DNA from 2 places in the Paenibacillus sp. FW101-FHT12H11 genome. Region 1 is predicted to be linked to the other one. Evidence: riboswitches for the same ligand, from Rfam matches in the RefSeq annotation. Region 1 holds a riboswitch; the other holds the start of a gene.
The links. Region 1 has a riboswitch for thiamine pyrophosphate ahead of AC3WTJ_RS14490 (DUF561 domain-containing protein). Riboswitches for the same ligand answer to the same signal wherever they lie in the genome.

Region 1 (15,386 bases):
TGGATTGAACTGCGAAACCAGGCGGTGAGACAGCCCCGCGCTTGGAGTAATTGTGTTATGGTGGATTTCAGCCAACGCCTTAATGCCATATTGCTGCGAAAACTCTTGCACGTGGTGCAGATAGTCCGTAGCTTTTGCAAACAAATCGTTATAGTTTACGCTTTTATCATAATTAGGAACTCCGCAACGGATGAAAGAAGCTCCTACTTTTTTCGCCGCTTTAAATACACGCTCAGTTTCATCCACATTGCAGTCATTCAAGTAAGGAGTTACGCTTAAATTCACCAGGTTATTGTTAACAGCAATAAGTCTGAAACGCTCCAATTCTTCATCGGAAGCACTTGGATCAATGGAGCAAAGATTGTTACGCCAGAAAGACGGCTTCTCGTTAGCCACTTCCGCCGGAGTATCTTTAAAACGCCATTCAATCCCTTCAATACCTGCTGTTGTTGCTGCCTTGGCCAGTTCCTCAGGTGTTAAGTCAGGTGTTGCTACTGTAAAAATAGACAATTTCATATTGAATCCTCCTTAGAGTATCGATCATCGTTGTAAGTAGAATAGCTTGTTTGTTTAACTCTTCTTTATTTTGCAGTATAATAAAAACGTATTCATTGCATTAATTGGGCAAAAGTTTGCTAATATTGACTCCAGTTTACTAGAGGAGAACCTCTCATGCAGGATCTATACCAAAATCTTCATCAGTTGATCAATTTCCGCCATACCTTGACGAATGAGCCGCGGCCGATGGATTTCCATCAGCATCAGGATCAATATGAAATCTATTTTTTCCTAACCGGGGATGTTCACTACTTTATCGAAAAGCAGGTCTATCATTTGCAGTATGGCGATCTGTTAATCATGCACAGCAACGAGCTTCACAGGCCTAATTTCCAATCCAAAAAACAGCGTTATGAGAACTGCGTCATTCACTTTAATCCTGCGCTGCTCGCAAACCTGAATTCTTCACAGTTTGATTTGCTGCACTGCTTCAATAATCGCAAATTCGGCGAACAAAACCGGATGCGTCTGAATCCCCAGCAAATTGATGACTTCCTGAAAATATTCGAGCGCATGGAGCTGTACACGCGCCCTCAAGCGTTGCCTGGATCGGACATTTTATTTGTGGCCGCTTTTACCGAGTTGCTCGTGTTTATTAACCGGATTTTCCTCAATCAAGGCAAACAAGAGGATCAGGTCATGATACCTGATAAGCTGTCCTCTCTTTTTACGTATATTGACGAAAATCTGGATCAAGATCTGTCGCTCGAAGTGCTGGAGCATGTGGTGTTTATGAATCGCTCCTATCTTTGCCGATTATTCAAAAAACATACGGGCAGCACCATTCATGAGCATATTCTATTTAAGCGCATTAACAAAGCGAAGCAGCTGCTCCGCGAAGGCTCCACGGTCACGGATACGTGCCAGTTGGCCGGCTTCAACGACTACTCCAACTTCATCCGCACCTTCAAAAAAGCGGTCGGCCTTCCCCCGCGCCAGTACCAGGCGCAGCAGCGGCGGGGCTGAGCGCGCACATAGCCCCTGTCATCGACGGGGGCTGATTTTATGTACGTGCCTATGCCACTTTAACGTTGAAAATCATTCTTACAGTAGCTAAACCAAAAACAAAAGGCCCCCCATCCCCCGCACACCGTGCAGGATCTAGAGGACCACATCACTCAACTTATTTCAAATTTTCCGGGTTCAACTGCAGAAGCTCAGGCAATACGAAAATGCCGTCCTTGCGAATCAACACATCGTCGAACCAAATCTCGCCGCCGCCGTACTCCGGACGTTGGATGTTCACGATATCCCAGTGCAGCGAAGACTTATTGCCGTTGTAAGCATCGTCGTAGCAGTTGCCTGGTGTGAAGTGGAAGCTGCCGTCGATTTTCTCATCGAACAACGTATCCTTCATTGGATGTTGGATGAACGGGTTCACGCCGATCGCGAATTCCCCAACATAACGGGCACCTTCATCCATATCGAAAATTTCATTAATACGATCCGTATCGTTCGCCGTCGCTTTAATGATTTTACCCTTTTCAAATTCAAGCACGATGTTTTCGAAAATAAAGCCGTCATGCGGTGTAGGTGTATTAAAGGAAATAACGCCGTTCACGGAATCGCGAACCGGTGCGGAGTAAACTTCGCCATCCGGAATGTTCAATTCGCCGTCGCATTTCACGCCGCCGATTCCTTTGATCGAGAACGTCAAATCCGTTCCAGGGCCCACCAGACGCACTTTATCCGTGCGATCCATCAGATCTTTCAGCGCGTCCATCGCTTTGGACATTTTGCCGTAATCCATTGTGCATACGTTGAAATAGAACTCTTCAAAAGCATCTGTGCTCATGCTAGCCAGCTGCGCCATAGAAGAAGTCGGGTAACGAAGAACGACCCATCTTGTATCCTTTATACGAACATCAAAGTGAACTTGTTGATAGTAAATGGAATTGTAAAGCTTCATCCGGTCCGCCGGGATATCCGATAGCTCGTAAATGTTAGCTCCGCCGCGCACGCCAATGTAGCCTTGCATTTTCTTCATTTGGAAAGCGTCCACATCCGCCCAAGTTTGCATTTGAGCTTCTGTTCCTTCCATAACAAGCTGGCGAATGACCGCATGGTCCCGCACGTTAACATAAGGATGAGCGCCGGCTGCGTGAATTTTTTTCACGAGTTCTTTGACAAGCGCGTTATCGATGCCATAAGCTTCGATCAAAATATTTTCACCAGGCTGCGCTTTAACCGAGTAATTCACAAGCACATCAGCCAGTTTCGTTAATCTTGGATCTAACATTTCTATCTCTCCTCTATTTCTTCTCTACTTCATCCACTGGGTCAAAAGACGGCTCATTCGTCTGGAAGCCGACTGTCGTCAAGTAAAACCATTCCCCGTTCTCTTCCTGCTGAGAATCGAGTTCAAAAATAAGCGCGCGAAACTTTCTAAGCCATTCCGCATATTTTTCTTTGCTCATTTTGACTTCGACCTGCGTCATAATGATTGGCCAATGCGCACGGTCAGCAGATGGAATTTGGAACGCCTCTTCCGGGGCATTAATCGCTCTGCGTCTGGCACGCGCAAGCACGCTCAAAGTTCTCTCACGGTAGTAGTTCTCTACCTCGGAAACATAGGGGAGCAGCGCTTCGCTAGGCACGAAGCCACGCGCGACGGCACGGTAAAACTTTTGAACGATACCATTCTTGAGTTCCGTACGTATCACTGAAATCAATCCATGCTTTTCCAGCTCATTCAAATGATAATGTACTTTGGCACGCGCCATTCCTAATAGTTTAGCCAATTGTTGGCCGGTATACGCTTTCTCGATGAGATAAAGCAGCACCTTGGCGCGCAGTGGATCACTTATCGTTTTTAATTGTTCTAACTCTTCAATAATATAGACCGGTTGCAGCTTCATCCTGGATTCGACCTCCCTCTCATGTACCAATTTTGCCGTGTAAACAAGCGTCTGTTGGTCAACTTTTAATCTCTTGCGAGATTAATTAAACGACGGTCAAATCTTTTTAACCGTATCATAATGCGAAAAGGAAATCATGTCAATTGCCGTTTCTGCAATGCTCATCGACATCCCCCTCACTTAAATGTTTCAACGCGTTAACGAATTAACGAAGTTAAGCTTTATTCTCTATGGTAGCAAAAAGGGACGTTTCTGTCACCAAGAAAGGCGCAAAACGTCCCATAATTTTTAACTATAAATTTGGTTTCCCGCTTTACGGAACTCATTAGACTTTTCCTGCATCCCGCTGCTCACCGCCGACGCTTCATCCAGCCCCCGCGCATGCGCGTACTGCCTGATATCCTGCGTGATTCTCATGGAGCAAAACTTCGGTCCACACATGGAGCAAAAGTGTGCTGTTTTGGCGCCCTCGGCCGGCAGCGTCTCATCGTGATACTCGACCGCCCGCTCCGGATCGAGCGAGAGATTGAACTGGTCGCGCCAGCGGAACTCAAAGCGCGCCTTCGACAGGGCGTTGTCGCGAATTTGCGCGCCCGGGTGCCCTTTGGCCAGATCGGCGGCATGCGCAGCGATCTTGTAGGTGACGACCCCAACGCGGACGTCCTCTTTGTTCGGGAGGCCGAGATGCTCCTTCGGCGTCACATAACACAGCATCGCCGTGCCGAACCAACCGATCATCGCCGCACCAATCGCGGAGGTGATATGGTCGTAACCCGGCGCAATGTCCGTCGTCAGCGGTCCTAGCGTGTAGAATGGCGCTTCATCGCAGACTTCCAGCTGACGGTCCATGTTTTCCTTGATCATGTGCATCGGCACATGACCCGGCCCTTCAATCATCACTTGGACGTCGTGGCGCCAAGCGATTTTGGTCAGTTCGCCGAGCGTATCCAATTCGGCGAATTGCGCTTCGTCGTTCGCATCCGCGATCGAACCGGGACGCAGCCCGTCGCCAAGAGAGAAGGCGACGTCGTAGGTTTTCATAATTTCGCATATCTCTTCAAAATGCGTATACAGAAAGTTCTCTTGGTGATGCGCCAAGCACCATGCGGCCATAATGGATCCCCCGCGAGACACGATTCCCGTTACGCGCTGAGCGGTCATAGGAATGTAACGCAGCAGCACGCCCGCATGAATCGTGAAATAGCTGACCCCTTGCTCCGCCTGCTCAATCAGCGTATCCCGATACACTTCCCATGAGAGGTCCTCGGCCTTGCCGTTTACTTTCTCAAGCGCTTGGTACAAAGGAACCGTACCTACTGGAACCGGTGAATTGCGGATGATCCACTCGCGTGTTGTATGTATGTTTTTGCCTGTCGACAAATCCATGATCGTATCTGCGCCCCAACGGGTGGCCCACGTCATTTTCTCCACCTCTTCCTCAATGGAAGAAGCGACCGCGGAGTTACCGATGTTCGCATTGATTTTCACCAGAAAGTTGCGTCCGATGATCATTGGCTCGCTTTCCGGGTGATTAATATTAGAAGGAATTATGGCCCGGCCAAGCGCCACTTCATTCCGCACAAACTCGCTATCCAGATTCTCGCGAATCGCAATGTACTCCATCTCGGGCGTTATAATGCCTTTGCGGGCATAGTGCATCTGGGTTACGTTGCAGCCCGGCTTAGCTCGAAGCGGCTTTCGATTTAATCCCGGGAATACTTCCGCAGCCCCTCTTGCATCCGGCGAGGAAAGTCCGTTATCTTCCGGCTTTACCTCACGTCCCTCATAAGCCTCTACATCCCCGCGTTCTTCAATCCATGGCAAGCGATTAGCCGGCAGCCCTTGGTGAATGTTGGTAATTTGTTCCGTATCCGTATAAATACCGCTTGTATCATACACATGTACAGGCTCATTCGCTACTTCGTCGCCGTGAATATTCGTGGATGTCCCGAGCGAAATTTCCCTCACAGGTACTTGGATATCCGGTCTCGACCCTTGTAGATACACCTTTTTACTGCCAGGAAATGTAGAAACTTGAACGTCTTTCACGGGGCTGCTGTTATTGCTTGTTGTCACATCATGACCTCCTTTTAATGGGTAATTGTATTAACGACTACGGCATCTTTAAAATGCGATCCAGCTCCGACGCTGCGTCCTGCGGGGAGCGCGCGCCAGCGATCGCGCTCACAACCGCCACGCCATCCGCCCCTGCGCGGATGACGGGCCAAGCATTCGTGGCATCGATCCCCCCGATGCCAACCAAAGGCAGCCGGATGCCGCCTTCGCGCATCCGGGCAATCATGGCAGGCCCCCGGACCTCACGCGCATCGAGCTTCGTGCGCGTGGCGTATTGGGGGCCTACGCCCAGGTAGTCGGCGCCTTCGGCTAACGCCGACTGCGCCTCCCCCAGATCGTGGGCCGATACGCCCACGATCATATGCTTCAGCCGCTGCCGCACGGCGGCGGCTGGGGCGTCCTCTTGGCCGATGTGAATCCCATCGGCCTCCAGCTCTAGAGCAAGCCTTTCATCGTCATTGACGATGAAAGGGATCCGGTGCTGCGCGCATAAGCGGCGCAGCCGGGCGCCCAGCTCGAGCAGCGCCGGCCCCTGCAGGGCCCCGGCGCCTTTCTCGCGGAGCTGAAACATCGTGATGCCGCCGGCAATCGCCGCCTCCAGCACCGCATAAGGATCAGCCCCTCCACAGTTCGGGCTGCCCATCACCAAATACAACCGCAGCGCTTTGCGCAGTTCTTCACTCGTCATCGCGTACCTCCAGCGTAAACATCGTGACTCACTATAATCGTGTTGGAGGATGCAGCGCCATCCTGCCTTTGCCCCCGCCCGTACGCCCAATGGTTCGTTGGACCATGGCCGCTTCCGATATACAGCGGTTCGGCAATAGCGGCTTGGATGAAATTTTTGGCCAAATGTAAAGATTCGGAAGCTGACAGTCCCTGCGCAAGTCCGGAAGTGATAGCCGCAGCAAACGTGCAGCCAGTACCGTGTGTATGCGGTGTATGTAGACGTCGGGACGAATACTCTGTAAACGACTTCCCATCATAGAGCAAATCCGTAGCATAAACGGAGTTCGCTTCATGACCGCCTTTGATCATCACATGCTGACAGCCGTATGCATGAATTTTTCTTGCTGCTTGTTGACGCGACTCGCTATCCATGATCGATATCCCGCTAAGCGCCTCCGCTTCCGGAATATTTGGCGTGACCACGTCAGCCAGCGGCAGCAGGTATTCAATCATGGCGTCTATCGCCTCTTGTTGAAGCAAAGAGGCGCCGCCTTTGGCGATCATGACGGGATCGACGACAACCCGCCCCCACTTGTAGCTTTTTATGGCAGCAGCTACGATTTGGATGATTTCAGACGAGAATAACATCCCGGTTTTGAGCGCATCCGGCCGCAAATCGGCTCCGATGGACGCTAACTGCTGTTCCACTGCCTGAGCGCTCATCGGGAACACGCCTTGAACGCCGAGCGTGTTCTGCGCGGTCACGGCCGTAATCACTGACATACCGTAGACGCCCAGCTCTTGGAACGTCTTTAAATCGGCCTGTATTCCCGCTCCCCCTCCGCTATCGGAGCCAGCGATTGTCAGAGCTTTATAGATGGACATCTGGGCTCCCCCTTTCAGAATTCTTTAAAAACTTACGTCCATTAGCACCTTGCGGCTGAGACGGCCTTTTCCTACCGCTCATTGTCGGCAGCGCCGATTTTTCGGCTCGAAACAGCCTTTTCGACTCTCTCAAGCGAACTTATTCGGCCGCTTATCCCCGCCTTGCGGCTGAGACGGCCTTTTCCTACCGCTCGTTAGCGGCAGCGCCGATTTTTCGGCTCGAAACAGCCCTTTCGACTCTCTCGAGCGAATTTATTCGACCGCTTATCCCCGCCTTGCGGCTGAGACGATCCTTCGGCCCCTAAACCCGGCTAAAACCGTCCATCGGACTGCTCGCCGAAGCATAGCGTTTCTTCGGAATTCGGCCTGCCTCGAAGCCGGCGCGTCCCGCTTCAATAGCGAGCTTCATGGCATACGCCATTTTGACCGGATCCTTGGCACCTGAAACCGCTGTGTTCAGCAGCACGCCATCCGCGCCCATCTCCATCGCCAGCGCTGCGTCTGAAGGAGCGCCTATACCGGCATCGACGATGACCGGCACCGTTGCTTGCTCAATAATGAAGCTCAAGTTGAGCGGATTAATAATGCCCTGCCCGGTGCCAATCGGTGATGCTCCCGGCATGATGGCATGCACCCCAAGCGCTTGCAGGCGCTTAGCCAACAACACGTCATCCGAGGTATACGGCAGTACAATGAAGCCCTCTTCCAGCAGCATCTCCGACGCTTTTAACGTTTCAACAGGGTCAGGCAGCAGCGTCATTTCATCGCCAATCACTTCTACCTTAATCATGTCGCAAAGCCCGGATGCCTTCGCCAATTTGGCGATGCGCACTGCTTCTTCCGCTGTTTTCGCCCCGGCCGTGTTCGGCAGCAGCGTGAAGTTCGACACATCCAACATAGATAAGAAATTCGGCTGGCTCGCCTCAAAAATGTTCATCCGCCGCACCGCAAACGTCAAAATCTGCGATTCACTCACATCCACAGCCTGCTTCTGAATATCAAAATCCGGGAATTTGCCTGTGCCTAACAGTAGTCTTGAACGAAATTCATATGGACCGATTTTTAACATGGTTAATTATCCCCCTCCAACAAAATGAACGATTTCGATTTTATGTCCTTCCGATAACTCCGTTTTCACATGATCTTCTTTTTGTAAAATGTTCTGATTATGCTCGACAACGAGCATTTTCTCCTGCAGCTCAAAATGGGCCAGCAGCTCTTCAATCGTACGAATCGCATCCGGAACCTCGACGCTTTGGCCGTTAATGTGCAGCTTCAATGCTGTGCAGCTCCTCTCCTTGTAGTCGCCCGCTTTCCAAGCGCTTGGATGTTCCCGACAGATCGGGGCAAAATGCGTCCAAACTGGGCTGTAAACTGCCTGCGTCCTCGCCTAATACGAGCTGAGCGATGATCTTCCCTGTGATCGGGCTGAGCAAAATCCCGTTGCGGTAATGCCCGCAGGCCGCAAATAATCCCTCATACATCGGGACTTTGCCAATGTACGGCATGCCGTCTGGCGTCTGCGGACGCAGGCCTGACCAAGCCTTCTCCCACTCCGCATCGCCGATTAAGGGCATTAATTGGTTCGCTCGCTCCATCAGCTCTGCAAGCCCTGCCAGCGACACCTTGCGGTCGTAGCTGTTCGGCACAACCGTCGCGCCGACGAGCAGCCGTCCTCCGGCTTTGGGGACAATATAGCACCCTGGCGTGAACAGGGTCTTCTGCAGCTCGCGCTTCTCCGTGAGTACGGAGAAGCACTCCCCCTTCACGGGATACACCGGCAGGTCGATCCCGCTGCCGGCGAGGAACTGGCCGCTCCACGTCCCGGCCGCCACAACAACGTGCTCGCTATACAGCGGCCCCTCGCTCGTCATTACGCCGACGACGCGATCGCGCTCCGTCAGCAGCCCTTGCACATGGGCGAATTCCTGCAGCTTCGCCCCAAGCACCCGCGCCGCCTGCGCGAAAGCAGCCGCCAGCTGCGGCGCCTCGACCTGCCCATCCTCGGGCAGGTACAATGCTCCGCGCGTCGCTCGGCTCAGCGCGGGTTCGAGCGCTGCGGCTGCGGCTGCGCTCAGCCACTCCGCTCTTTCACCCGCTGCGCGCTGGAGCTTCTCCCTCGCGCGCAGCTCTTGCTCCTGATCGTCGCTGAGCGCGACGTTCAACAGCCCTTCACGGACGAGACCGATGTCGATGCCCGTGAGGCTCCTCAGTTCCCCGCTCAGTTCGGGGAACATCGCTCTGCTCTGCCTGGCCCACTGGAACAGGGGCCCGGTGTCCGCCATCTCGGACTGCGCTCCGAGCATGCCGGCTGCGGCGGCCGAGGCCTCCGTCCCCAGCCTGCTGCGCTCCAGCAGCGTGACGGACTGGCCTCGCTTCGCCAAGTGATAGGCGATCGATGCGCCTATCACGCCTCCTCCAACGATGATAACGTCACTCGTATGCTTCAAGTCTCTCACCTCTAGTTTCTTCTTGCTGCTGCAACTCTTGGATGTAAGCTTTTACGGTTTCCACGGGGTCATCCGCCTCCCAAATGCCGCTCATCACCGCGATGCCGGAAGCTCCCGCAGCCAGAACAGGCCTTACTCTTGCAGGTGTTATGCCACCGATAGCGATGACCGGAATCGTTACCTGCCGGGAAACATTCACTAGTTGTTCAAGCCCTCTTGGTTCAACCCCCAGCTTTGAACCTGTTGCAAAAATATGCCCATACAAGACATAATCCGCCCCTTCACGCTCGCGTTTGACAGCTTCCTCCGTGCTATGTACGGAGACTCCTGTGCGATGCGCGCTTGGATAGCTATCTCTTATCTTCAGCAGCTGCGGAGAGCTTTCGGGAAGGTGCAAACCGCCAAGCCCTGCAGCAGTTGCCATCCAGGGGTAGCCGTTGATACAAAGGCTTTTCGCGGGTACACCTTGTTCCAACAAATACTGTACGCCCATAAAAACTTCATCCATCGGCTTATTTTTCTCTCGGATATGAATAGCCGTGACATAAGGATGGATCCGGGTTGCAATGGCAGCCATCTCCTTCCATGCCAACTTGCCATTCGATATCACATGCAGCTCGCGCTCGGACATGGAAGTCCGCCTCCTCACTTTTTATACCGATGTATCGATAGGCAAGGCAGCCTGGTGCGGCAATCAAGACGCAAAAAAACCACTTTTCCTAAGAAAAGTGGTTGTAGGTTGCCCGCATAATAAACATGCAAAAATGAGGCGCCAAAGTCCGGTTTCCACTTTCCTCCGCTGGTATGACCCAGTTCAGGTTCAAAGGGTTCAGATTGCTCTGTCTCAGCCTTGCGGCGCCCCTAGGGATACATTCGTATTCATTTGTTCATTATCATAACACGGTATCCAGTCGATGGAAATAAAAATTTCCAATCCATCTTATCCTAGTCACCCGAAGCTATTGCTCTTATAATGGGGAGAACGCAACCCTCGGCCTTTATTATCCATTGTAAGGAAGGATGAACACCCAGATGCTAGCTCAATTGAATCGCCAACTGGAAAAAATTTTGCCGCTCATCACACCTGTCAGCGTGCTTATCGGTGTTCTGCTCGGCAGTCATTTATCCGGCTTTACCTTCTTATCGCCTTGGCTGTTTGCCTTTATGACATTCTCGGGCAGCATCAGCTCCAGCTTCAAGGAATTTGTTAAAGTGATCGTCCAGCCCTTCCCTCTTATCGCAACGCTGTTGATTCTACATGTCGGTATGCCGCTGCTTGCGCTTGGACTCGGTCACGCCGTTTACAGCTCGGAACCGTTAACCATCACAGGGCTCATTCTGGCCGCAGCCATTCCAACAGGGATTACAAGCTTCGTGTGGGTCGCCATTTATCGTGGAAACATCGTGCTGACCCTATCGATTATTCTCATGGATACCGTTCTTTCACCCTTTGTTGTGCCTTATACACTCTCTGCACTGGTCGGCACGAAAGTCCAGATGGACACTTTTGCCATGATGCAAGGTCTATTCTTCATGATTGTCGTACCGTCCTTGCTGGGCATGCTCCTTAATCAATGGACGAAAGGCAAAATTAAAGAGCAGTGGAGCGGCCGTCTAGGTCCTTTTTCGAAAATATGCATGGGCATCGTTGTTGCGATTAACAGCTCCGTTATCGCGCCATACTTGCGTGATTTTAATGCCAAACTGCTCGGTTTGGCCGGTTTTGTACTAGCCCTCGCTTCCCTCGGCTACATCCTGGGATGGATCGTCGCCAAGCTGATGAAGTGGGAGCAGGACGTCGTTGTGGCGCTTACGTTTAACAGCGGGATGCGGAATATTAGCGCCGGCGCCGTGCTTGCTGTAGCGTACTTTCCGCCTCCGGTGGCGATTCCCGTTGTGCTCGGGATGCTGTTCCAGCAGTCTCTGGCGTCGTTATTCGGATTTCTTTTGAACAGAAAATACGCTTTGAAAAGCGATAGACCTAATCTAACTGTGAATCGAGCCAAACAAGTTTAATGGAGGAGCTGCCCGTGCAGCTTCTTCTTTAATTTGGAGGTAAAAGGAACTTTGCTCTCATAGTACTTACAGAGTACCCCCTACGGAAGCAAGAGTTTCCCTTTATTCAACTGCTCAATTTGTTCTTCAGTCAAGTCTCCCATTTTATTATTGGCCGATATCCCATTCAGGGTAATTCCATACTTACCCTTTATATATTCATGAATAGCTTGCATCTCATTTTGTGCTAGTCTACTTAAATCCTGCCCTTCTTTTAATTGCCCAAGTAGTATACCTATGACTTCAGCAGCTAAAGACGTATTGGCTTGAATGCGCGCACTGCCATAAGCGACAGACGAGGCTCCTACGTTTTTGCCTGCTAGAATGACGTTTGCAAACCCCTTAGGAATAAAAGAACGTAATGGCATCCCATATTTGTCGGGATCACCGCTATGTTGCCCCCATGTGTGACTTGCTGTTCCCTGGAGATCAATCGGGTATCCACCTATACTCACGTTATCCCAGAACATTTTGCCACTCATCAGGTCCGCTGCCTGCAAAACATACTCAGTTTGGTAACGGTTGTAGTCACGAATGTACAAATAATCTGGAAAGCCATTGATTTCAGCTTTGTCCCAACCAATCAATTGTTCACGAAGATGAGGTAAGATACGAAGCGTCTCCGCCTTTCCTCTGTCTAATGCAGCTTGTACACTTTCCTTGTCTGAAGGATCCACATTAAATAACAATAGGGCATTAATCAGGGCCTCACCATCTCGTTGATTAATCACGTTAAGCCCCCGGAGAAATACTTCTCTGTTACTTGGTGTAAATGTCGCTCCAACCTTCCCAAAGCCCCATGTAAATTTATCTGTAACTGTAGTAGTTGAACCGTATTTATTTTCTAAATCTATTTTGGTTAAGCGATTCGTTTCCCTCTGGAACTTTTCCCAATCTATGTTGCGAAATTTCATCATGATTGAAGCTGCCATGTACTGTCGTGGTCCGCCGAATACAGTCTCAATGCCTGGAATACGTTCCAGTTCAAGGCCACCTACTAAAGCGTTGAAATCCGTATTTTCTACCCAGTAGTCTGCAGTGATCGTTTTTTCTGATCCTTCCTTTGAACGATAGGTTATGGCCTTAATCTTCTGGGTACCTGTAACCGCATCTTTCATCCTATCAATATTGGTAATTGAAATGCCAGATTCAAGTGGTACCCCCTTTATGAGTGTATTGAAATACTGTGCAAATTCATTTGTTTTTCTTATCTCACCTTTTTTATAGCGATTAAAAAGTTCCTTAACTCTTCCTTGGAGCAAGGACCGATTTTGGTCATCGACGGGCTCATCCAAAAACTGCATTTGTCCTTGTATGAGCTGTCCTCCCGGATGTTCTCTGGGATCTAAAATAGTGACCGATACCCCCTCATCGATCGCTGCCCTAGCCAGATAGGCTCCTTCTATTTCCGAACCAATCACAACAACTTGTGTATGGCTTGAACTACGGTTTTCTTTTTCCACTTGCACGTTTACCTGATCACAGGCAGCCATAAATAATAGACTAGTAAAAAGCAAACTGATTTCTAATCCCTGATATCTTCTCATTGCTCGCTCCAAATACAAATTATGGATGATAAATTAAAAGACGATATTCATGCAATAAAGTTCAATCACATCCCACTCAGCCATTTTTAAGCTAACATTTATCTCCTATTCAGCTTCCCTTCTCTTTTTTTTCATAATTACGCCGTACAATGAGAATGAAATGGAAGACTATCGATAGGAGTGGTACATAGACATATGAAAATTAAAATGAAACAAATAGCCGGCTTATGCATTCTTCTTCCCGCTTTGCTCAGCGGTTGCGGCAACCAAGCTTCCCCTCAGCAAGCAGCGGCAAGTACAGCGCAACCTCAAGCGAGCGCGCAACCTTCGGCAGATGCGAAGCAGCAGGGGCAGAATCGTCCCGCTATGAGCCAGGCGCAAAGACAGTTGTTCAGCACCTTCCAAACGCTTCTCATGATGGACAAAGCGGAAGGACTTGCAATTACTAAGGATCAAGCCCAAGTTATGCTTCCTGTTGCACAGGACATCGAAACCAAGGCTGAGCTCAGTGACGAGAACAAAACGAAGCTGCTCGAGAAGCTGACGGACGCGCAGAAGAAGTTCATCGACGACGCTGCGAGCAAGATGGCCAATCGCGGGAATGGCGGCGGGAACCAAGGCGATGGCACGCGTGGCAACTTTAATGGGCAAAAAGGCGGGAAACCGGACGCCTCAGGCGCACCTTCCTCTTCGGCTTCACCGAATGCAGGGGCCGGTTCTGAAGGCACGAACGCTGGGAAACAACCTCGCGAGAACGGTGGCAACGGCGGCAATCGTCCTGCCGGTGGCAATGGCGGGCAAATGATGAAGGATCCCGGCAAACAGCTTGTTGAGCTTTTGCAGGAGAGAGTGAAATAAAGCAGCGGCATCATCTTTAGAGGAACTTCTGGTCCGCGGAAATTGGTGTATAGCGAAGACAGCCTGTTCGTGTACGCGATTAATGAGCTAGACTTTGCCTAGTGCTACAACAGCCAATTGTAACGGACCCCACAGGCGCTATTTCCAATAAAATAGCCTGATTTTTGAGCTAACGGACTCCAGAAGCGTTATTGCACCTTAAAGCAGCGAAAAACGCTGCTGTAGAGGAAAATAGCGGCTGCTGTGTCCGTTAGATTTTGAAAAGGGCTCTATTTCATCGAATAGCGGCGCCTGAGTCCGTTAGCGCGTAAGTGGGCTGCTTTATTCGGTTTTTTTGCCCGTTATATCGAAAAAGTAAGATTAACCCGAACGCAAAAAGGGCTTCCCGTCGGTAGATAACTCTACATTCGGGACAGCCCTTTTCGGCGTTGATGATTAACCTCTTAGTGCCTGAACAACCTGCTCGGCATCCGCTTCACCGCTGGCCACCAGCTCCACGTGATCGGCAAACATATCACACATATAAACGAACAAGCTCAAAATCTCCAGCACTTCCTCACTGTCAAAAGAGCGCGCAGCCGAGATGCTGTACACATAACGGTAATGCAGCTCATTATGCTCATTAATGCCAAAATGGCCAATCGGCAACCGCGTGTTGATCTCAAGCAGCAAGGCGGCAACCTCTTCGCGCTTCCCCTCTTCAAGGTGAAAAGGAAGCGTACTGTATATTTGCAGCAGCTGAATCGCAGCGATCTCTTCGTCGTTCAAAGGTAAAAAGCTAAAGTGCAGGAACCGTTCCCGTTCCTTTTTATCCTCTTGAAAACCGGCCATCAGCACGTGAAGCGGAATCGCGTCTGATTTCTCCAACAAATTGGTGGCAAGGCCTGTCTCATCCAAAATCTCTTTTAAGAGCCCTAATTGCGCGAAATGACGCTCGTGTACATGATCTGGCAGCATATGTGTCCGCCCTCCTACTTTCTTCTGCCCAATGCTTTCACTAGGCCGCTTAATTCTTCATCTGCTTACTCGTTTAATCTGCTCATTCTTAACTTTCTCAAGTGCAAATATACTTCTTCCCAATGCTTCTGTGCAAATGTGAACGGGATACAGGGATACACTCACCTACTCCCACACGCGAAAAAGCAACAGGCGACATCGCTCCCCCTGTTGCTTATACGAGATTCGCTTTATTTGCCGCCTCGCTGTTGGATAACATGCGTTAGCTCATGTCCAAGCAGCTCCTGACCTTCGCGCGAATCCGGATTATAGCGCCCTTCACGGAAAAAGATATCATTCCCTGTTGCAAAAGCTTCTGCGCCTAACGAAGCACTAATCTCCGACGACTGTGGATTATTATGAATGTTAACATTACTGAAATCCGCATTAAAGGCCGATTCCATCTTCGCCTGAATTTGCGCGTCCATCTTACT
Region 2 (15,386 bases), on a different contig from region 1:
CGATCGAAAGGAGTCATTTCATGGATCGTGAACAGCAAATTTTAGCACTCATTCGTCAGAATCCATTCATCTCTCAGCATGAAATGGCCAGCATCATCGGCATTTCCCGATCCGCTGTCGCCGGCTACATCGCGGCCCTGACTAAGAAAGGGACGATCCGCGGGCGCGCATACGTGACCTCGGATGAGAATACGGTCATATGTATCGGCGGTGCGAACCTAGACAGCAAAGCGACTAGCAAGCAAGCCATCCGTCTGGCCTCTTCGAATCCAGTCACGGTGACGGAGTCCTGCGGCGGCGTTGCGCGCAATATCGCGGAGACGCTGGCGGGACTAGCTTGCCAGGCGGCGCTGCTCACGGTTGTTGGCGATGATAAGGCAGGCCAATGGGTACTGGAAGAAACGCGAAAGCGCGGCGTTGATGTCAGTCAAGCCATCGTACTCCAAGGTGAGAACACCGGAACGTACACGGCGCTGCTCGACGCGACAGGCGAGATGTTTCTCGCTTTTGCCAATATGGATATCTACGATAAATGTACACCTGCTTTGCTGCGCGACAAATGGCCGCATGTGGCTTCAGCCAAGCTCATCATTGCGGATACGAATTTGCCCGCCGAGACGCTCGCCGAGCTGATTGATCGATGCAAAGAAGAAAACCTGCCGCTATTTATCGATCCCGTGTCTTCGGAAAAGGCTAAAAAGCTCCCGCAAGATCTGCACGGCGTAACGGCTATCTTCCCTAACTGGGAAGAGGCTTGCCAGCTGGCAGGCATCGCGCCCGACGGCGGCAACAACAGCGATTACAGCACGATTGCAGGAGCGATCCGCGCTCGCGGCGTCCGCCATGTCTTTATTACGCTCGGCAGTCAAGGCGTCATATATGCCGGCGAGGAAGGCGAGCGGCACTTCCCCCCTATTCCCACCAAGGTTGTGGAGGTCACGGGTGCAGGCGATGCTTTTGTCGCCGGTATTGCTTACGGGGTCATGCGGCAATCCACCTATATGGAATCGTGTATGTATGGACTTACTGCTTCACATATTACGCTTCAAACCGACCAATCTGTCGCGAGCGAGCTGACGGAAGAACGACTGCAACAAACCCTACTTCACTTGACCAAAGGAGACGAATCCTAATGATGAATACAACTTACCTAACGTTTACTGATGAAGTGAAAGACGCTTTGGCGAATAATAAACCTGTTGTTGCCTTAGAAACTACGATTATTTCTCACGGGATGCCTTACCCGCAAAATATAGAAATGGCCAAAAAGGTCGAACAAATCATCCGTGATAACGGCGCCGTTCCAGCTACGATTGGCATCATGGACGGTAAAATCAAAATCGGCTTGAACGAGCAGGAGCTCGAAGCTTTCGCGACGAACCCTCACGTGGAAAAAGTCAGCCGCCGCGACTTCCCTTACATCCTCTCGTCGGGCCAAATCGGCGCGACAACTGTCGCAGCCACAATGATCGGTGCTGCCCTTGCGGGCATCGAAGTGTTCGCTACCGGCGGCATTGGCGGCGTACACCGCGAAGGCGAAGTGACGATGGACGTCTCCGCCGATTTGACTGAACTGGCACAGACGAACGTTGCCGTTGTCTGCGCAGGCGTGAAGTCCATTCTCGATATTGGGCGCACGCTCGAATATTTGGAAACCCACGGTGTTCCCGTGGTTGGCTACAAAACGAGCGAGTTCCCGTCCTTCTACGCCCGCGAAAGCGGCTACGGCGTAGACTTCCGCCTCGATGAGGCAGCAGGCATTGCGGCCATGCTCCGCACGAAGTGGGAGCTCGGCCTTGCCGGCGGCGCCATCATCGCCAACCCGGTCCCTGTGGAATCCGCCATGGACCATGTTGAGATCGAAAGCTTCATCCAGCAGGCGCTTGCTGAAGCCAAAGATCAGAACGTGACCGGCAAGAAGGTCACGCCTTTCCTGCTAGCGCGCATCAAGCAGCTGACCGAAGGGCGCAGCCTCGAGACGAACATCGCGCTTGTGTACCACAATGCAGAAACCGCCGCGAAGGTTGCGGTTGCGCTCAAGAGCAAATAAACAAAACCCTCCATGCCCACGATCATCGTGGATATGGAGGGTTTTTATTTGTCAGCGAAGACTACTCGCTGACCCAAAGTGTTTTTTGCGCGAACGGGGTACGCGCCGCTTTCGCCGGCGTAGCCATATCCGGATATCCGAGGTAGACGAAGCCTACGAGCTCCTCTTTCGCGCCGAGGCCGAAAACTTCGCGCATCTTCGCATGATAGGTCGGCGCTCCCGTCCGCCAGATCGCACCCAGACCGAGCGCGTGCGCGGTCAGGAGCATATTTTGTACGGCGGAGTGTGCAGCCGCGTACTCTTCGATCTCCGGCACAACGGCTTGTGCCGAAGGCGTAACCGCCACGGCGATGACCACCGGCGCGCGGAAGGCTTTCTTCATCTGAGCGCCTTTCAGCGCAGCCAGCTCTTCTTCCGTCAATGCCGGGTCAGCTTCAGACGCCGCGACCTCCGCGTACCCTTTTCCAAGCAGTCCGCGGCCTTCGCCCGTCATGACCCAAAACCGCCACGGTTCCGTATGGCAATGGTTTGGCGCCCAAGTACCTGCTTCCAATATCTCTTCAATCAGCGCTTTGTCAACAGAGTCTTGCTTGACTTTCCCGATACTTCGGCGATTGCGGATTGCTTCTTTCAATTCCATGCTTCTCCCACTCCACTCTTAAAATTACACTTCATTAATGTATCTACTCTAAGTCTATTGTTATATGTACGATCCTGCAACAGCAAACATACAGGTCACTCAAAAATAATGATATAGACAATAAGAAAACCTGACGGGTCGGGGGAAACTCCCTCTCCAACAGGCTTCGGTATCTTGTGAGAATTTCTTTGGGAAGCTTAGCGGAACTACAGAAACTTTTTTAGCCATATTGACGTCTATGGATAGAGGAAAGTGAAAAAAACAGCGGACAGCGGACTTTCCCTCCCTTTTAGCACTCTCGTTCTTCGACTGCCAAGAATTTGACAATGACAATGGCTATCAGTCAAGCTATAGTTATAGCAACAGAACGAACAAGACTACTTGCTAGAATCATATATTCATACCTAGGAGGTACTACATCTAAATGAAAAAATTAACGATGATTGCAACAGCTGCTATGGCTTTCTCTTTGTTGACATCTTCTGTCCTAACACACCCTGCTTCTGCAGCTGGCAAAACGAGTGCTGATTTCACCGATTTAGCCAATGTTGATGCTTCATTAAAAGCAAAAATCGATGCTATGTTAGCATCCGATATATTCGAAGGCGTGTCCGATGATACGTTCGGTATTACGCAGAATATGACTCGCGCCCAATTTGCAAAAGTAGCAACGCTGATTTACGACATTCCTGTCGATCTTACTGTTAAGGTGTCCAGCTTTACTGATGTTCATGCGGACGATTCCGCTAACGGTTGGGCAATTCCTTACATCGAAGCTGCGAAAAAAGCTGGATTGATCGACGGCGTGACAGATACAACCTTCGTTCCTGGCGATTCCGTCACTGCGGGTCAGCTCGACACTTTGCTGCTTAAAGGACTGGGGAAAACCGTTTCCGTAACAGGCACGCCATGGTACGCGGACGCTGTGAAACAGGCAACGGAACTTGGCATTCACCCAACTGGAAAATCCGGTGATCAAGCTGCTAACCGCGCTGACCTTGTTACTAGCTCTTACGTAGCACAGCAAGCTTTTGACACTGATAACCAAGCTCTTATTTCGATTACAAAAGTTCAAGCTTCTTCCGACTATAAACAAGTTCAAGTTACACTGAACAAAAAAGTAGACGCAGCGAAAGCAACATTCACGCTTAAAAATGGTACAACAACAGTTCCTGCAACAACAACTTGGTCGGCAGACGGTCTTACAGCAACGCTTGCGGTTGACACTGCGCTTGCTACGGGAGACTATACTGTAACACTAGGCGGACTTGACGCATCTACGATTAAAACAGCTACTGGCAGCTTCAGCGTAGCTCCTATTGACACGGGCAATACTTCAATTAAAGGTAAATACACGTTGGCTTCCGTTATCGATAGCGGTCTAACAGGTTCAGCAAAAGGCAACATTACTCAGGCGATTGCCGAAGATCCCACAAAAAGTAAATTTGCCAAAGAAATTGAAATCCAAGTTAAAAACGCTAGCGGTGACATTGTAGCCGTTCCTGGGATTGTGCAATCTGTATTCTCGTCTGATAATAATATTGCTAAAGTTGGTCTTACATCTGATCATCACGCTTACGTACTCGGCAACAAAGCTGGAACAGCTGATATCAGTTTGGTCGTTCAAGTCGGTAATGGTGATTCCAAACAACTGCATTTAACGGTGACTGTTACCAACGACGCAGTTATTGCGAAAGAGATTAAAGCAGACGAAACTTCTATCACTAAAATCATGACAGTGACTAACGGTGTGTACACAGCAGATATTAATGCGTATACAGAGATGGACCTTACTTTAACAGATAATTATGGTATCAAATATGAAAACAACGAGATTGCGGATTATAACTTTGCACTAGGCACACTTTTTATGGCCAATAAAGTAAAAGGTAACGGAGTTGACCCAGTAGGTACTGTAACGATTGGTGAAAATGGGAAAGTTCACGTTGAAGGAAACGTTGTTTCCTTTGAATTAACGGCTGTTACTCCTACGGGGCAAGAAGCAACAAGCTTTGTAACATTACAACGCAACTAATTACACTTTCAAAATTGGCTGCCAGAAGTAGTTTCACTACTTTATGGCGGCCTTTTTTTGCGTTCTGCGCCTCACATGCACCAACACGCCCAATAAACATATATTGCTAAAGCATGCGCAAGCTCAACTTCTTAAGAAAAGGGGTCCGTCCCATGTACAACTACCCTGCTTATTTCTTTCAACAACAACCTTTATATCCGCATTCCGCGACTGTATCCGTTTCCCAAAATATGCGACTATATGGCCAATATGAACACCAAGATCATTCGGAAGTTTGGACAGGTTGGGAGCAGCATTATCCTCATTACCATACAAATACGATCATTCCTCGTGATTATCCAACGGTTGATTCTAAAATTTTATCCAACTCGATTGCCTCTTCCCATCATCTGCTGAAGGACGCTTCTCTTCTCATTCAAAAACTATCTGAACCCGCCATCGCTCACGAGTTAATGACACATGCCCAACAGGGAAATCAAAAAGAAGTGGATCGTATTGTCCACTCCTTCGGCGTTAAATCTGTTATTGTGACTAGTTATTCACCAAGCTCCGTGAAGTTTACGATTGATCCGCAAACCCCTGACACCCCCTGCTGTGAGGTAACCTTAGCACTCAAATGGGGGCAATAGCCGACTTCCTTTATCGTACATCGAAAGCACTCCAAATCGGCCACGCCGTCCCCGCCCAAAACGCGAATATAACAAGAAGCAGCCAATACATCAGATAATAAATATCTAACTTGGAGTAGCTGGATTGATAATAATAAGTTCGTTTGGTTTGTGTGGAAAAACGCTTGGCTTCCATGGCCACAGCTGTCCGATGAGCGCGGCGGATGCTCTGCGCAAGAAGCGGTATGGCATACATGCGCATCACGGTGTACCAACCTGTCAGCCAGCTGCGTCTCTGCTTCCTACCCCGCACCTTGAGCGCGTAGCGCAGCGTCTGGAATTCCTCAAGCATAAGCGGCAGCATGCGCAATGCGGCAAGGAAGCTGTAAGCGTACTTCGGCGCGACCTTCCACTGCTGCATCAGCGCATAGAACAGGGCAACAGGACGCGTCGTCAGGCTGAACAGCAAGCCGACAGCCGCCACCTGTAAGCCGCGGAAGCCCAGATGCAAACCGCGGTAAAAGCTCTCTTCCGTGATTCGAATGAATCCGAGACGAAACCACTCCGTGTCCCCGCTGCCGAACATCATCATCCCCGCCGCAGAGGAGATGAAGATGAGCAGGAACGGCGAAGCATACAGCAGCAGGCGCCGCATCGGCTGCCCTGAATAAACGAACAGCGGCACCAGCGCGCCCGCTGTCAAATACATCATCGTATTCAGATTATGCGTGAATACCACAATGATAAAGAGAAGCAGCGACAGGACAAGCTTCACTCCCGGATTAACCCGATGCAGCCAGGTTTCACGATACGTGAACGTTATTTGCATACCATCGGCGCTCCTTCCTCGGTGTGTGCTGCGAAAGTCGCAGACTGTTCCATCACACACCCGGCTTCAACCTGCCAAACGCGCGTGGCGCAGCGTTTGACGATCTCCTCATCGTGCGTCACCATCACGATGACGGTCCCGCCTGCGCGCAGCCGTTCCAGTTGCTCCAGCATGCGCATCGTGCCGCTTGCGTCGAGCCCGAAGGTGGGCTCATCGAGCAGCAGGATACGCGGGCTGCGCACCATCGCCGAAGCTACGCTTAAGCGGCGCTTCTGGCCCATCGAGAGCTGGAACGGATGCCGCTTGCGCAGTGCGAGCAGATCGTACTCCCGCAGTAGCTCCTCTAGAGCGGCCTGCTGGGTGTCCTTCCCTCCCTCCGCCTCCGGCAGGGAGTAGAGCAATTCTTCTTCCACCGAATTCGTCACGAATTGGAATTCGGGGTTTTGGAACACGAAGCCCACTTGCTCCGCAAGCTGCTCGATTTTGCTGCCCTTCACGCCTTCGATCCAGCAGCTGCCCTTGGTCGGGATGAGCCGCATGATGGCGAGCAGGAGCGAGCTTTTGCCCGCGCCGTTGGCACCGATGATGGCGATCCAGTCACCGGAATAGACGCTTAAGTTATCCACAGAGGTCTTGATCTGTCCGCCGCGAAGCCCGATGAAATCCCGAAAGGACATGATCGGCTGCCGATTCTCAGCTTCCTCGGCCGACTTGCTCTTACCTGTACGTCCCACGTCGAGGTCGTTCCAAACGCCCGGATACCAAATCCCGTAGTCGGCAAGCTGCTTTTTATACTTATCAAATACAACGTGTGGTAAGCCATCAGCCAGGATCTCCCCATCTGGAGAGATGACAATCAAACGGTCGATGAGATCGAGAATGCCGCTGATTTTATGCTCCACAATGACCAAGGTTTTGTCAGCGCTAATGGACCGGATCGTTTCCCAAACAAGCCCCGTGCCCTCATCATCCAATAACGCCGTAGGCTCATCTAGAAATAGCACTTCCGGCTCCAACGCGAGCACGCTTGCAATCGCCAATCGCTGCTTCATTCCCTGCGACAGTTGACCAATTAAGGTATGAGCGTCTTCCAGCTGCAACCCCACCAAGCTCAGATAATGCGTGATTCGTTCCGGCATTTCCTCGCGGGGGACCTGTTTATTTTCCAAAACAAAAGCAATTTCCTCATCCACATACGGCATGCAGAACTGAGCGTCCGGATCTTGAAACACGTACCCCCAGCGGCTTGGTGTGACAAGCTTATCTGCTTTCAACGGAATCTCGATAATATCGGGGACGATCCCGCTCAGCACTTGGAGCAGTGTCGATTTCCCGCAGCCGCTTGGCCCGAGCAGCAGCACCTTTTCCCCCGGCATGACCGAAAAGGAAACCCCTTGAAATAACAGGGGAACCTCGTCACCGGGATATTTTAAGCGCAGATTGGTAACACCGATTTCCTCGCTCATAACCCATTACCCCAGTGCATCGTAATCTTTCTTGGAAACGGGACGAACCAAGTTAAGCACACCGGTACGAGCCAATGCTTGGGCCAAGTAATAGGCGAATACGCCAGCGATAATGGCAGAACCAATGAGACGAAGTCCAATAAATAAGCAATAATTCCAGAAGGTTAGCTGATCAATATAGCCATAGTATTTATCTATAAACAGGGAGACCACCGCGGACGCGAAGGACGCAAGCACCGTTACCCCCACATTCACCCGACGATATAGGAAAAGCGCGAAAATCAGTTCTGCTCCAAGCCCCTGAAGGATACCGTAGGCAAGCGTCGCTGCCCCCCATGTCCCTCCAAAAAGCGCTTCTATCGTCGCGGCTGCAACTTCCGCCAATAACGCAACCCCTGGCTTCCTAATAACCAGAAAAGCAAATGTAGCCGCCATGAACCACATACCGTAACCTAGTTGATCGACGTGCAGGCCGATCGGTTTGAGACTGTCATATAACGGACCCCATACACGGTAAATCACCCCAAATACCGCCGCGATCACGATCGTGACCAAGATATCGGTTAATTTTAACCCTTTTGCTCCTGTTTCTTTTTGTGCCATTTCTACTTCCCACTCCTTTTCTTGGATACGATTTTCAAATGAGATAGGCGAACACGACAAAAAAAAGCCTACCGGGATGCGACAGGCATAAAATTAGTGCAGAAAGAGGCACTCCATTTCTCTACGCTGGCATTACCCAGAGTTATAATAGGACATTAAAAAAGCCGCAAAAGACAATAAAGTCTCTGCGGCCATATACTTTGACATAGGCACACTACTCCAAAAGTAGCGTACTATCATTCTCTGCGCTAGCATTATCTAGATCAGATCGAACGGTCAGCGGTATAATCCCGCACTCTCAGCCTGACTACTCAAGCTCCCGATAAAGCTATTCGGTTAGTTTATCTCACAGAAAAATCTTACATCAGCATTCTAAAATTAGCAATAAGTTTATTTTACTTCATCTTTTTTTGAGTTATAGGGCTTCATAATTTATGCATTTATTAAAAATAAAAGCACCCCTAAGGGCGCTTTTATAAGCTCATCTTACAATTATTAACTAGCTGTAAATGTGAATAGATACGGATTAACAGTATCGTAGTCAAAATTATGCGATTTAATTTTGAAATAGATTGTATCTCCAGGCTGAAGAGTCGTATTGAATCCATCAGAATTCCCAGGACCATTGTCCGTAGTACTAAATGTATACTCGTACCCACTCGCTAATTTGAGAACAAGTTGCAAGTCATAATTTTTACCAGTAGGAGGACGTAAGTACCCAGATAAGTTCTTACTTGTGCCAGAAGTATTCGTATAGTATTTCCAATCTTCATCTGCTGGTGCGTCAAGTTTCCAAGTATAGTTAATGTTTGCAAAAGCGATTGCTGCATTTTCCTTAGTATCGTTTATACCGAAGATAGCAAATGCAGATTGGGATGAGAATAAAAGAGAAGCAGTTATAACTAGCGCTGGAACTATTTTCTTTAATTTAAGCAAGTTATTTCCCTCCATTTTCATTATTTGGGTATCGGCCGAATATCCTCATACAATATACCATATAATTCTATTATTTTCCAATAAAAATTCAAAAATGGTATTTTCCATGAATTTTTCTCGTTATAGTCGTGCATTCTCGGTAAATAAAATTCGGATAAACAAAAATAAAGATGGACACCGTATGTAAAAACGATGTCCATCTTTATTTTTATCACTCGCAATGCCTTTGGAGAAATTATTTATCCATCAGAAGTTTTAAATCCAGCGTCAATCCGTATAACTGGCGGATGCTATCAACGATATCTTCCACTCGTTTCTGCTGCACTTCCGCGCTTGCGAGCACTTGCTGCACGGATGCAGCAGACTCTTCCGTAATCGCTGCCACGGATGTCATCTCCTCGGCCACCTTCTGGGAAGACAATTGCAACTGCTGGTTCATGCGCTGCAAATTCTCCGCTTGCTCCATGACCTCAGCTGTATTCGTGTTAATAACCTCGAAAAGCTGATCAACACTTTCCGCTGATTTTCTGCCCGATTCTACCGCCAGTTTGCCAACGGTTACCTTCTCAACTGCGGTCTCCACCTTCTGCTGAATAGAGCCTAGAATCTCCGAGATATCCGTTGAAGCTACGTGTGCGTTCATTGCAAGTTTCCGAATCTCACCGGCAACTACGGCAAACCCTTTGCCATGTTCCCCGGCTCGAGCTGCCTCGATGGACGCATTGAGCGACAGAAGATTCGTTTGATTCGCGATATCGGCAATCGTTGTCACGATATTTCCGATTTTCACATTTTCTTCGTTCACTTCATTCATGATGCTCGACGTTTCCGTTACGATCACAGTAATATCCTTGATTTTATGCGTCAGATCCTCCATCTGGCTCTTGCCTTCATTCGTCATGCGAGCTGTATCCCGGGATCTGCTGCTCATCGTATTCGATGCGGATGAGGTCATCTCCACCGTCTCATTCACTTCTTGGATAGCCGCTGTAATGTCCGTAATAGAAGTGGCTTGAGATTCAATACCGATGGAAATTTCTTGGAAAGCCGCAACAACTTCTTCTGTAATTCTGCCTGTCACGGAGGCATTTTCATGAAGCGTATTACTGGAAGTTCCTAGCGCCTCTGTTGTCGTACGGACGCCTGTCAAAACCTCTTCCGTCTTCATCCGTGACACCTCGGACTCCCGACCGCTCTGAGCTACACGGCTTAATAATCGGAATCCTATCTGGCCTTGACCTATTAGCGTAATGATGATTAGCACATAAAAAACCCGACAACGTGGAACAGAAATAGTTCAAATTAACGATTCCGATAACACCATTAAGCAGTAACGGCTTATAATCCATATACAAGGAGACCAGCGCTAAACTTAAATACAAGATAAGCATGCTGGACAAAGCGAGATTATGCGTCATAAAGAAATATGAAATCACATTAAGGCCTATGGCAATAATATACTTGGTGTAAGTGACCCCGATTTTCCTCCAGATCAGCAGCGTGCAAATGAGCGCAATAGGCGCTCCAAAAGTCAGCAGCGTCATAACGACTCCCATGGATCTATAGGAAGCCCCCATTCCTAACACCAAACAAGCCCATAACAGCTTCACCATTAGCCCGTTTCTTTTATGTAGTTCCAGCATTTGTGCTGTCATTTGGTCATACCCCCTCTTTTCTATAATTTTTTCTACAAAAATAGACATTTACTTACATGATTCAACAATTGAAAGGGAAAATCCTCCTTTTTCTATGCCCAAAACGGGATCTTTACAAAGAATTTGACTTCTTGCCTCTATCGAAACTACAATATGTAGTGTATGACGGATTATTAACGTAAAGGAGCTCATATCAAATGGATACTACCACCATGCAGAACGGATCGAATCTTACTGCAATTTTGCTTTATATAGGGGCAGCACTTTTCATTTTGGCCATCATTGGTTACGTGCTTGCCGCGAAGACGAACAAAGCGAACACGAGCAAGCTGAAAAAAGCCGAGAAGATGGCCCTGCACAAAAAGCACAAGACTTGGATGCTGCTGTCTCATGCTCTTATAATTTTAGCGGTTTGCTCTTTAGGAACTTCTCTAATCCAGACCTCATCCAACAAATATAGCGTCGAAAAGCTTAATTACAATGCGCCTATCGAAGTCACGACGGATAAGGATTACGGGCGCAATCATGATGAAGGTATGCTGACCTACGAGATGAAAATCCCAACTTCAGGCACGCATAGCCCGCATGATTTAAAGTTTGGTTTTTACAAGGAAAGACCGACATATGCGATGCTTGTCCATAACTTGGAGCACGGCGACATCATCATCTACTACCATCCCGATGCGCCTCAGGAACTCAAGGATCGCCTCGACTATTTGAGCCATTTCAAACAAGCTGGCGCCGGTGTGCTAGCTGTACCTAACCAGGATGTGCCCAGCGATAAAGAGGTTGTCGTAACCGCCTGGACGAAAACGATGCAGCTTCCTAAGTTTGACGAAGCCAGCGTGGGAACTTTCATTTACCAGTATATCGATAAAGGCCCTGAAAAGATCCCGCCTGAAGTGCGCCGTGGCGGCGGAACGATGTAGTCAATCCAAGTAGATGAACTCCCGCTATTTACGGACGTTTTCGCGGTCGGAGACCAGATCCGTCGGCACTAGCCCAGTCAACCTTTTAAACACACGATAAAAATAGGACGGGTCATTGTACCCGATGAAATCGGATATTTCTGTCACTGTTAACGCCGAATGCCTGAGCATGTATACCGCGGTTTTGATCCTGGCTGCATGCACGAATTCACTGATTGTCTGTCCTGTCACTTTGCGAAAAAGGGTCGCCGCGTAGTTCGGCGATCTGCTAATGCAGGCACCCAATTCTTCCTTGGTGACATGCTCCCGGTAGTGGTTCTGGATGTAACCCTTCATCTGCTCGACTAGTTGCAGCGTAGTGCTAGTTGCAGCTTCTTGGTCCCACTCTCTCTGCAAATAAACGAACAGCTCTGTCAACAGCGCTTCACACAGCGTCTGATAATAGGGCTGTTTGTCCTGCCATTGCTGATGGATATGTCGCAACCGGTCTAGAATCAGTTCATATTTGCTTGTGAATCGACTTGTGGCGCTAGGCAGCTTAAAAAGCGGAAATGCCGCTTGAGCTTGAACGGCTCTCGGATCAAATTGAACGACATATTTTTCGTGCAGCATGGTTGGAACACTTCGTCCGTAAAAGGGAATACTGCTCGGGATGAGCAGCCATTGCCCCTTCTCCAGCACCTGCTTTTTTTCCTCGATCCAATACACGCAGCGGCCATAAGTAACAAGCACAAGCGTCCAATCCTCGCAGCCCTCCTGTGATTCCCCGTACCAATTGCTGCTTTTATCATACGTGTAGCTTGATACCTTCATTTTCCACCACCTAAGTACTATATTCCATATAGCATACTATATTTCATGGAATTTTGTCGAAATAAGGCATATAATGAAGCCAAAATTGATTCGTTCACAACGAAAGGAAGTCCTAAACAATGCGTAAAACGAAAATCATTTGCACCATGGGACCTGCTTGCGATTCCGTCCCGACTCTAAAGGAACTCATTCGCTCCGGTATGAGCGTTGCCCGACTGAATATGGCTCATGGCGATTTGGATGAGCACCGCGGACGCATTCAGCGCGTTCGTCAAGCGGCTCAGGAGTTAGGTGTTGTCGTTCCGATTCTGATGGATATCAAAGGACCGGAAATCCGCATCGGACAACTGAAAGATGCTTCCTATGATTTAAAAGCCGGCGATCGCATCGTCCTGACGACAGAACAAATCGTCGGCGACGGCAGCCGCGTTTCCGTGAATTACCCTGGCCTTCCTCAGGACGTTAAGCCAGGCAACCTTGTGCTTATCGATGACGGCTCCATTGAGCTTCGCGTTGAATCCATCGATGGCACGGAAGTGATCTGCAGCGTCTTGAACCAAAGTGTTCTCAAGCAGCGTAAAGGCGTTAACTTGCCAGGTGTTCGCACCTCTCTGCCAGGTGTCACTGAGCGTGACGTGATGCACATCAAATTCGGTATCGAAGAGAACATCTCCATCGTCGCGATGTCGTTCGTGCGCAACGGGAACGATGTGCAGGAAGTTCGCGGCATTCTGGAGCAGCATGGCGCAGGCAATACGCCGATTATCTCCAAAATCGAGAATGAAGAAGGCATGACGAATTTCGCTTCGATCCTTGAAGCTTCCGACGGCATCATGGTTGCCCGCGGAGATCTCGGGGTTGAAATTCCTACTGAAGAAGTACCTATCGCGCAAAAAGATATGATTCGTGCTTGTAATCTAGCCGGCAAGCCGGTTATCACAGCAACGCAAATGCTGGATTCCATGCAGCGTAACCCGCGTCCGACGCGCGCAGAAGTGAGCGATGTCGCGAACGCCGTGCTTGACGGCAGCGACATGGTCATGCTTTCCGGCGAAACCGCTGCAGGCAAATATCCCGTCGAGTCCGTAACGATGATGGCGACCATTGCCGAGCGCGTTGAGCAGACGATGGAGCGCAGCTCCATGATCGATGCACAGCTGCAATCGAACAACGAAGTGACGGAAGTGCTGTGCCAAGCGGTTGTATCTTCCGCGAATAAGCTGAAGGCAGCGGCGATTCTGACGCCGACAGAGAGCGGATTTACCGCACGGATGATCGCCAAGTACCGTCCGGAGGCGCCGATTATTGCGGTGACTTCCAATGAGTACGCGATCAATCTGCTTAGCATGGTACAGGGCGTAATCCCGATCCATGGCGAGTTCTGCGAGTCGACGGATGCGATGATTCGCTCGGCGATCGGACATGCCGAAACACTTGGCTACGTGAAAAAAGGCGATCTTACCGTCGTTTCTGCTGGTGTTCCTGTCGGGAAATCGGGAACGACCAACCTGTTGAAGGTTGAGCGGGTTTAAGTCGGTTACGCTATTTTGGAGAGAATCGGATAGATCGGATAAAAAGAGAGATTAGATGGATCAGAGAGAACAAAGAGATCCACAATTGAGAAAAGACGCCTTATGGGTGTCTTTTCTTGCTTGTAATAACCTCAGCCAAGGGGCACATTAACGGTAACTTTATCATGCACTTTTAACGGGAGGTTTCATGATTATCCGACTTGGATTCGTATCGATTGCGCTCGCGATTTTTAATAATACGCCCAGCTCGACATTTACGTATAAGCTGTTCTCGCAGCGGCCGCGAGAGGAAGCCCTTCAGCGTGCGATTGCTATCGGACGCAAAAACCTCGAAGCCACGCAGCGCATCCTCTTTTACAATGCCGCTCATGGGATTCGCTTGTTCCGTCTTTCTTCGTCGCTCATCCCGCTCGCCACGCATCCGGATGTGCAAATTGATGTAGCCGGCGAATATAAAAAAGAGCTCAAGAAACTCGGCGAATTCGCCAAGGCACATGACATTCGCCTCAGCATGCACCCCAACCAGTTCACCCTGCTGAACGGAAGCGACTCGGTGGTTGCGGCGGCGATTCAGGACTTGCGCTACCATGCTGCGATTCTCGACGGGATGGGACTGGATGAATCGGCCATCATCAACATCCACGTCGGAGGCGTGTACGGCGACAAAGCAGCCGCGACAGAGCGGCTGTTTGCTAAGATCCCCGAGGTGCCGGATCACATCATGAAGCGGCTTACTTTTGAAAATGACGATAAAACCTATACCCTCGAGGAAACCCTCGCCGTGAGCGAGCGGCTGCAGCGTCCCTGCATGCTGGATTTGCACCACGATTGGTGCAACCCTTCGGAGGCTACACCTCAGGAACTGCTCCCGCAGATCGTGAAGACTTGGGGCGAGGTCCCCATGAAAATCCATATTTCTTCTCCGAAATCACCAAAGGATACGAAGGAGTTTCGCTCCCATGCTGACTACATAGAGCCGGAACAGCTCGTAGCTTTCCTCAAAAGCTGCAAGGAAGCAGGTCTGGAGCGAGTCGACGTCATGATAGAGGCGAAGATGAAGGATCTTTCCTTATTCCGGCTGGCAGAGCAGCTCGGCAAGATCCGAGGGATTAAGCGGATTGATGGAGGCATTTTGGAGTGGTAAAGAAAAACCGTAGAACGTAGCGGATTTCGCTTGGTTCTACGGTTTTTCGAGTTCGGTTGAACGAGAGGCTCTGGCCGAGCCGCGGGGTTATTAGGCAGCTAGGAGGAAGCAACAGGTATTAGTGCTGATTACTCCCCGGAGAAACC

Region 2: another riboswitch for thiamine pyrophosphate. It lies ahead of AC3WTJ_RS31115 (ECF transporter S component); the one in region 1 lies ahead of AC3WTJ_RS14490 (DUF561 domain-containing protein).

Annotation. Positions count from the first base shown of each region.
Region 1 is NZ_JBYTCO010000004.1:198,486-213,871, reverse strand. It holds gene AC3WTJ_RS14540 (sugar phosphate isomerase/epimerase family protein) at 1-516, opposite strand, end outside; gene AC3WTJ_RS14535 (AraC family transcriptional regulator) at 673-1,524, shown strand; gene AC3WTJ_RS14530 (aminopeptidase) at 1,682-2,797, opposite strand; gene AC3WTJ_RS14525 (ArsR/SmtB family transcription factor) at 2,811-3,416, opposite strand; gene thiC (phosphomethylpyrimidine synthase ThiC) at 3,705-5,492, opposite strand; gene thiE (thiamine phosphate synthase) at 5,530-6,180, opposite strand; gene thiD (bifunctional hydroxymethylpyrimidine kinase/phosphomethylpyrimidine kinase) at 6,177-7,046, opposite strand; gene AC3WTJ_RS14505 (thiazole synthase) at 7,348-8,115, opposite strand; gene thiS (sulfur carrier protein ThiS) at 8,122-8,325, opposite strand; gene thiO (glycine oxidase ThiO) at 8,309-9,496, opposite strand; gene AC3WTJ_RS14490 (DUF561 domain-containing protein) at 9,480-10,127, opposite strand; TPP riboswitch at 10,271-10,369, opposite strand; gene AC3WTJ_RS14485 (bile acid:sodium symporter family protein) at 10,529-11,512, shown strand; gene AC3WTJ_RS14480 (FAD-dependent oxidoreductase) at 11,593-13,098, opposite strand; gene AC3WTJ_RS14475 (hypothetical protein) at 13,294-13,956, shown strand; gene AC3WTJ_RS14470 (YbjN domain-containing protein) at 14,392-14,913, opposite strand; gene AC3WTJ_RS14465 (eCIS core domain-containing protein) at 15,144-15,386, opposite strand, start outside.
Region 2 is NZ_JBYTCO010000011.1:238,887-254,272, forward strand. It holds gene AC3WTJ_RS31080 (carbohydrate kinase) at 21-1,133, shown strand; gene AC3WTJ_RS31085 (pseudouridine-5'-phosphate glycosidase) at 1,136-2,050, shown strand; gene AC3WTJ_RS31090 (nitroreductase family protein) at 2,112-2,690, opposite strand; gene AC3WTJ_RS31095 (S-layer homology domain-containing protein) at 3,115-4,725, shown strand; gene AC3WTJ_RS31100 (YuzC family spore coat inner layer protein) at 4,878-5,354, shown strand; gene AC3WTJ_RS31105 (energy-coupling factor transporter transmembrane component T family protein) at 5,365-6,162, opposite strand; gene AC3WTJ_RS31110 (ABC transporter ATP-binding protein) at 6,153-7,628, opposite strand; gene AC3WTJ_RS31115 (ECF transporter S component) at 7,635-8,231, opposite strand; TPP riboswitch at 8,454-8,564, opposite strand; gene AC3WTJ_RS31120 (hypothetical protein) at 8,727-9,167, opposite strand; gene AC3WTJ_RS31125 (methyl-accepting chemotaxis protein) at 9,403-10,335, opposite strand; gene AC3WTJ_RS31130 (hypothetical protein) at 10,271-10,822, opposite strand; gene AC3WTJ_RS31135 (DUF3105 domain-containing protein) at 11,020-11,751, shown strand; gene AC3WTJ_RS31140 (helix-turn-helix domain-containing protein) at 11,776-12,564, opposite strand; gene pyk (pyruvate kinase) at 12,684-14,096, shown strand; gene uvsE (UV DNA damage repair endonuclease UvsE) at 14,284-15,240, shown strand.